Thiocystis violascens DSM 198: one gene and its partner. The main gene of each other region encodes a partner of the protein of the gene in region 2 in a complex. Links are inferred from orthologs where the notes say so. Each region holds a gene or a part of one and is shown on either strand. Other genes may lie near its edges. The genes, in order: dsbD and THIVI_RS18050.

The links.
Region 1: the proteins of THIVI_RS18050 (region 2) and dsbD are in contact, whole or in part, in a crystal structure (PDB 1JZD), measured with the Escherichia coli proteins. The link is inferred for Thiocystis violascens DSM 198 from one-to-one orthologs.

What each region holds. Positions count from the first base shown.
Region 1 is NC_018012.1:1,183,975-1,187,371, reverse strand. The notes cover bases 238-3,318. They hold dsbD (protein-disulfide reductase DsbD), read right to left. Parts: upstream 2,941-3,318; coding sequence 535-2,940; downstream 238-534. Other genes in these bases: cutA (divalent-cation tolerance protein CutA), read right to left, coding at 2,919-3,248; THIVI_RS05340 (TlpA family protein disulfide reductase), read right to left, coding at 238-538. In the rest of the region: more of THIVI_RS05340, read right to left, coding at 1-237; THIVI_RS05325 (FxsA family protein), read left to right, coding at 3,363-3,397. UniProt on the Escherichia coli protein: Required to facilitate the formation of correct disulfide bonds in some periplasmic proteins and for the assembly of the periplasmic c-type cytochromes.
Region 2 is NC_018012.1:4,056,284-4,059,561, reverse strand. Bases 40-3,001 are described here. They hold THIVI_RS18050 (DsbC family protein), read right to left. Parts: upstream 1,907-3,001; coding sequence 1,172-1,906; downstream 40-1,171. Other genes in these bases: xerD (site-specific tyrosine recombinase XerD), read right to left, coding at 2,607-3,001; THIVI_RS18045 (YajQ family cyclic di-GMP-binding protein), read right to left, coding at 1,920-2,402; THIVI_RS18055 (protein phosphatase 2C domain-containing protein), read right to left, coding at 339-1,124; THIVI_RS18060 (hypothetical protein), read right to left, coding at 40-184. Outside these bases: more of THIVI_RS18060, read right to left, coding at 1-39; more of xerD, read right to left, coding at 3,002-3,278. UniProt on the Escherichia coli protein: Acts as a disulfide isomerase, interacting with incorrectly folded proteins to correct non-native disulfide bonds.

The DNA of each region.
Region 1 (3,397 bases), 2.9 Mb from region 2 along the record:
CGGCAAGCCGTGCCTCCAGTTCGTTCGCTGTTACCTCTCCGATCCGACTGAATACTCTTCGCCCACGCCGGTCGAAGATGACGGTAAAGGGTAGTCCCTCGACTCGGTTCCCGAGTCGTTTCGCAAGGGCAACGGCATCGGCGTCGGCGATCAATAGCGGATAGTTGATCGGATCGTCCGCGACGAAGCGCTTGACATCCTCGACACGGTCCACGGCGATCCCGACGAACTGCACGCCCGATTCATGGAGATCGTTTTGCAGGCGGATAAACAGCGGCAGTTCGCGCACGCAGGGCGGACACCAACTGGCCCAGTAGTTGAGCACAAGAACCTTGCCGGCCCAGGCGTTACTGGCGACCAAATGGCCGTTGAGGTCGGGCAGGCGGAAGTCCGGCAGGGTCTGGATGTCCGTTTCAGGCCGCTTGCCAAGCCCCTCGATCAGCGGACTTTCGAGCACCCAGCGCTGCCCGAAGATGGCCGCCCCGATGCTGATCCCGCCGGCGAGGAAGGTCACCATGATCACCTTGATTGGCTTCATGGCACGGCCCGGCGCAGGTGCGCCGCGAAGGCGTCGGCGGGCGTGAAGCCAACCAGCCGGTAGCCCTTGCGTTCCTCGCCCGCCGGATCGAAGAACAGCATGGCCGGCGGTCCGGGGATGCCGAAGCGGCCCTGCATCAATGCTTGATCTTCCGTGTCATTCGCGGTGACGTCGGACTGGAGCAGCACGAAGCGGCCCAGCTCCGCGATCACCGCCGGATCGCTGAAGGTGTAGCGTTCCATTTCCTTGCAGGAGACGCACCAGTCGGCATAGAAATCGAGCATGACGGGTTTGCCGGCGGCCCTGGCCGCCGTCAGCGCCCGGTCGAGATCCGCGCTGGTCTTGACGCGCTGGAAGGTCGCATGGGCGACCCCGCCGCCGGGCGGAGTCAGGCCCCGCAGCGGCTGGAGCGTGTCCTTGCCCCCGGCAGCGGCGCCCAGCAGCATCAGTGCGCCGTAGACGAGCAGAAAGACGCCGAACCCTTTCCAGAGCTTGCTCCAGCCGCTGCCGCCGGGCGGCAGATGGGTCAGCGCGCCCAGGTAGACCGCCGAGCAGATCAGGAGCAGGCCCCAGAGCAGCATGGACACCGCTGGCGGCAGGATGCGTTCGAGCAGCAGGATCGCGACCCCGAGCAGGGCGACGCCGAACACGGCCTTGACGGCCTCCATCCAGGCCCCGGCGCGGGGCAGCAGCTTGCCCGCCGAGGCGCCGATGGCGATGAGCGGCGCGCCCATGCCCAGACTGAGCGCGAAGAGGGCGATCCCGCCGAGGACGGCGTCGCCGGTCTGGCTGATATAGATGAGCGCGCCGAACAGCGGAGGCGCGACGCAGGGTCCGACGATCAGGGCCGACAGCAGACCCATGATGGCGACGCCGAGCAGGGTGCCGCCCTGTTGACGGTTGCTGATGGTGGCGAGCCGGGATTGCAGGCTCGACGGCAGTTGCAGGTCATAAAAACCGAACATGGAGAGCGCCAGGAGCACGAAGATCAGCGCGAAGGCGATCAGAATCCAGGGATTCTGAAAAACCGCCTGGAGGTTGGCGCCGAACAGCCCGGCCAGCACGCCGACGACGGTATAGGTGAGCGCCATCGCCAGGACATAGACCAGCGAGAGCGTGAACGCCTTGCGGGTGGTCATGGGCGTGCCGGGCGAGGTCGCGGCGTGGCCGGCGATGATGCCGGACAGGATCGGGATCATCGGGAAAACGCAGGGCGTGAAGGCCAGCAACAGACCGAACCCGAAGAAGACCGCGACGATGGCCCAGAGACTGCCGCCCGCGAGGACCGAGGCGATCCGATCCTGTTCGGACACCGGCTCGGCGGCCGGGTCGGAAATTGGCTCGGAGATCGGCTGAATGGAGCGGGCGACGTTCGCCTGGAGTTCGGTCGGGCGCGCGACGGTCGCCGAGGCTTCCGGCAGGTTGAGCGTGATCCGCTGGGTTTGCGGCGGGTAGCAGATGCCGATGTCGGCGCAGCCCTGGTATTTGGCGACCAGCGTGACCGCGGTCGGGGCGGCGGAGCCGCGTAGCAGTGGGATGGCGAGATCGATCCGGTCGTGATAGACCTCGATATCGCCGAGACTGCCATCCGGCAGGATCGAGTCCTTTTTGATGTCGCCCGCCGGTCGCTCGAAGTCGCCGATGGCGGTTTCGCCACCGTCTTCCAGCGTGACCTCGACCAGATGCCGATAGAGATAGGTGCCGGGCGCGATGTTCCAGGTCAACTGGATCTGATCGGGCGCAGTCACCTCGGCGAGGAAGCGAAAGGCGTCCTCGGCGGCGAGGATCTCGTCATCCGCGCCGACGCTCAGCGATGGCCCAAGGTCGGCCGGAAGCGGTGACGCCCTGGCGGAGAGGCTCGATGACGCGGCGGCTGGCGCGGCAGTGCGCTCGGGCAGATCCAGCAGCAGCGTCTGACGGTGCGGCGGATAACAGAGTCCCGCGTCCGCGCAGCCCTGGGAGGCGACTTCCAGGGTTAGGATGTCTTCCGAGCCAGGATCGCGGACGATCGGCAGACGGATCTCGGCCCGGTCGCGGTAGATGGACACCTCGCCGAAGAACGCGTCCTGCTTGAGTTCCGGGTCGGGCAGTGCCGGGTTGCCGACGGCGATGCCGAGCGTCTTGGACTGGAAACGGAACTTGTTGGCATAAAGATAGTAGCCGTCGGCGATCTCCCAGCGCACATGCACCGCCTCCGGGCCATCCGCCTGACCGGAGACGCGGAAGGCCTGGTCAGGCAGCAAAAAGTCGTCCTGCGCCAGTGTGGGGAATCCGGTGCCGGTCGCCAGCAGGACGAAGAGGACGTACAGACGCCGAACGAGCGGGATGAGGCGCCGCGTCGTGACGCCGCGCGGGGACGCCGGGTGTTCGGTCTCGGGGGTCAGTCTGGCTCGTTGGCGCATGTGGTTACCCAGCTCAAGTAGTCGTCTAATCCTTCGGTGATCGGAACGGCGATCATCTCCGGTACCTCATAGGGATGCAACTGACGCAGCCGCGCGATGACGGGATCGACGCGCTCCCGGACGGTTTTGATCAGCAGCAGAACCTCCGATTCGCGTTGCAGTTCGCCCTCCCAGCGGTAGACGGACGTGACGCCGGGGAGCAGGTTGACGCAGGCGGCGAGCCGCTCTTCGACCAGTCGCTCGGCGAGCGCGAGCGCCGTCTCCCGATCGGGACAGGCGCAGAATAACAGGCGGTGACGCGCATTCATCGGTCGGTTTTCTCCCTGCATGGTTCCGGTTTGGCATAGTCTGTATTCTTGCGTCCATCGGCGCCAATTCGCGCGCCGCGACGCCGGTTGCGGTTTATCTTTCTGGAGAACGTCATGGTGCTCTTTTTTCTCGTCATTCTGATCGGCCT
Region 2 (3,278 bases):
CGGCGAGGTAGGCGCGGGTGCGTCCGGGGGGGATCTGGATCGGCTGATGCAGCCGCAGCGCGCTCCCTGACGGGATCTCCACCCACTCCCCCGGAACGGACTCGCGGACGAGCGTGTGACAGGCGCCGAGGAGCAGGGCCGTCAGGCAGATGGTGGTGTAGCGGAACAAGGAGCGCGAGATCATCTTGCCCTCCGACGTGGCGGTTGATGCAAAGATCGAAGATGGTGGCGGACATCGGGCCTGCAACGTGTCAAGACACTGGCAGAAGAACGTCCCAAATGGCAACGGCAGGTACGAATCCCAGCACACCGATTCGAAAAGCGGACAACTGACAACTCTATTCCGTCGGCAACCGTTCGCCCACCTGGATCAGTGCCAGGGTGATGTTGTCGTTACCGCCGCGTTCATTGGCGATGCGGATCAGTGCGTCGGCAGCCGAATCGAGCGAGTTTTCCTTCACGGACATCAGGATTTGACGCATCCAGTCGTCCGAAATCATGCCGGTCAAGCCATCGGTACAGAAGAGAAAGAGGTCGCCCGCGTTCAGTTCGACGACATCGGAGGCAATCTCCACGACGGGGGAGGAGCCCAGGGCGCGCGTCAGGATATTTTCGCCGATGCCATAGCGCTTGGCATCCTCGCGCGACGCGAAAAACCCTTGGTCGACGACCTCCTGGATAAACGAATGGTCGCGCGAGAGCTGCTCGAAGTACCCTTCGCGCAACCGATAGATGCGCGAATCGCCGACATGGGCAAGCACCAGCCAATCCCAGCCAATGGAACCGACGACCACGGTGGTACCCATTCCGGCCAGATCGCGCTCTCCCTTTGCGTGCCTCCAGATCGTGATATTGGCCTCAGCGACCGCTGCCTCGACGAACAGAAGCGCCTTTTCCGCATCGTCGCGCGGCATGGCCTGGCGGCGGAAGCGATCAGCGATGGTCTCGGTCGCCAGACGACTGGCCACGTCACCGGCACGGGCACCGCCGACCCCATCGGCGACGACAACCAGACCCCATGCGGAGTCGACCAGAACCGCGTCCTCGTTTCGTTTGCGCACGCGCCCCTGGTCGGTACGCCAGGCGAAGGCGAGGCGAAAGGCGGAGATCGGCGAACGTGCCATGCAGATCAATGGCTAACGGCGAATCCGATCGATCCGGGCTGGCGCGATCAACTCCCCGCCCCGCCATTGAGTTCGGCCGCGAGTCGTTTGGGCTCCACGTAGCCGGGGATCAGATCGCCTTTCTCGGTCAGAATGGCGGGCGTGCCGCGCAACCCGAGATCGGCGCCCAGCGCCATGTGCGCGTCGATCGGATTATCGCAGGTCTTGGCCTCGATCGTTTTCCCGGCCTTGGCATCGGTCATGGCCTGACGGCGCGCGGCATCGTCGCCAGCGCACCAGACGGAAACCGCCTCGTCGTAAGCCGGGCTGCCCTTGCCGGCGCGCGGGAAGAACAGATAGCGGACACGGATGCCTTCCTTGCCATAGGCATCGATCTGACTGTGCAGCTTGCGGCAATACCCGCACTCGATGTCGGTAAAGACGGTGATGGTGTGCTTGGCGTCCGCCGCGCCGAAGGTCACCATCTGACTCTCGCCAATCCCATCGATCAGAAGCTTGCGCGCCTCGGCCAGGCGCGGCTCGGTCAGATCCTCGCGGGTCTTGAGGTCGACGATATGGCCATTGACGAAATAACGCCCATCGCCGGTCACGTACATCAAATCGGTGCCCACCATGACCTCATACAGACCCTTGATCGGAGCCGGTTCGATATGGCTGATCTTGATTCCGGGCACGGTCTTTTCCAGGGTGTCGCGAATGGTCTGCTCGGGCGAGGCGGCAAGGGCGCCAGTGGCGAGCGTCAGGGACGCCACGGCAAAGGCAAAATCACGGAATCTTCTCATGGCGATGGGATCTCTAATCTCTGAAGTTGGTGAACTGTACGGGCAAGCCCCAGTCTTCCTCGCGCAGATGCGCAATGGCCTCCTGAAGATCGTCGCGTTTCTTCCCGGTGACACGCACCTGGTCGCCCTGAATCTGCGCCTGAACCTTGAGCTTGCCTGATTTGATGGCCTTCACCATGCGTTTGGCGGTGTCGGTGTCGACCCCCTGCTTGAGCGCGACCTCCTGACGGGCGGCATTCAGGGTGGACACCGGCTCCGCGGGATCCAGGCAGGCGAGATCGATTTTTCGTTTGACCAGCTTCTGACGCAGGATATCCATCATCTGCTGAAGGTGAAATTCCTGCTCTCCGGTCATCAGAATCTTGCCGTCCGTCAGCGTGAAACTGGCGTCGACGCCCTTGAAATCGAACCGGGTTCCAATCTCGCGATTGGCCTGATCGACGGCGTTACGGACTTCCTGAAGATCGATTTCTGAAACGACATCGAATGATGGCATGAAGATCACTCTGGGCGCGGTTTAACTGGGACTAAAGATACCAAATATCGCCGCTCGGCCTGGAATTTTCGCCTCGGCCCCCAGCAAGTCTCAGTTTGGCGTCGCCCGCCCTCGTAGGAGCCCGCTTGCGGGCGACGTGACCTTTGTGACCCTGTCCACCCGTCGCCCGCAAGCGGGCTCCTACGTCAACATGAGAATGGCGGCTCAACCTCGGGGATGATGGCGCGCATGCAACTGCTTGAGCCGCTCCCGTGCCACATGGGTATAGATCTGCGTGGTTGAAAGGTCGCTATGACCGAGCAGCATCTGCACGACCCGCAGATCGGCGCCATGATTGAGCAGATGGGTGGCGAAGGCATGGCGCAGGGTATGCGGAGACAGCGGTTTGACCACACCGGCGAGGATCGCGTAACGCTTGATCAGAAGCCAGAACGCCTGGCGCGTCATGCAGTCGCTGCGGGAGGTCGGAAACAGATACTCGCTGACACGCCCCCCGAGCAGATCCAGGCGCGGTCCCCGCGCATAGTCTTTCAGCCACTCGCAAGCATCCTCGCCCAAGGGCACCAAGCGCTCCTTGCCGCCCTTGCCGACGATGCGCACGACGCCCTGCGTCAGACTGACCTGACTTGGCGTCAGGGTGACCAACTCGGTGACGCGCAATCCGCTGGCGTAGAGCACCTCCAGCATGGTGCGATCACGATGCCCGCGGGTATCCTGCGTATCCGGTGCGCCCAGCAGCGCCTCGACCTCGGACTCGCTCAGACTCTTGGGCAGCGGGCGGCCCAGTTTCGGCGCCTCCACGCGGGCGCTCGGATCTTCGCGGATCAGACCCAGGCGCAGAAGATATTGATAGAACTGTCGCAGACAGGAGACCAG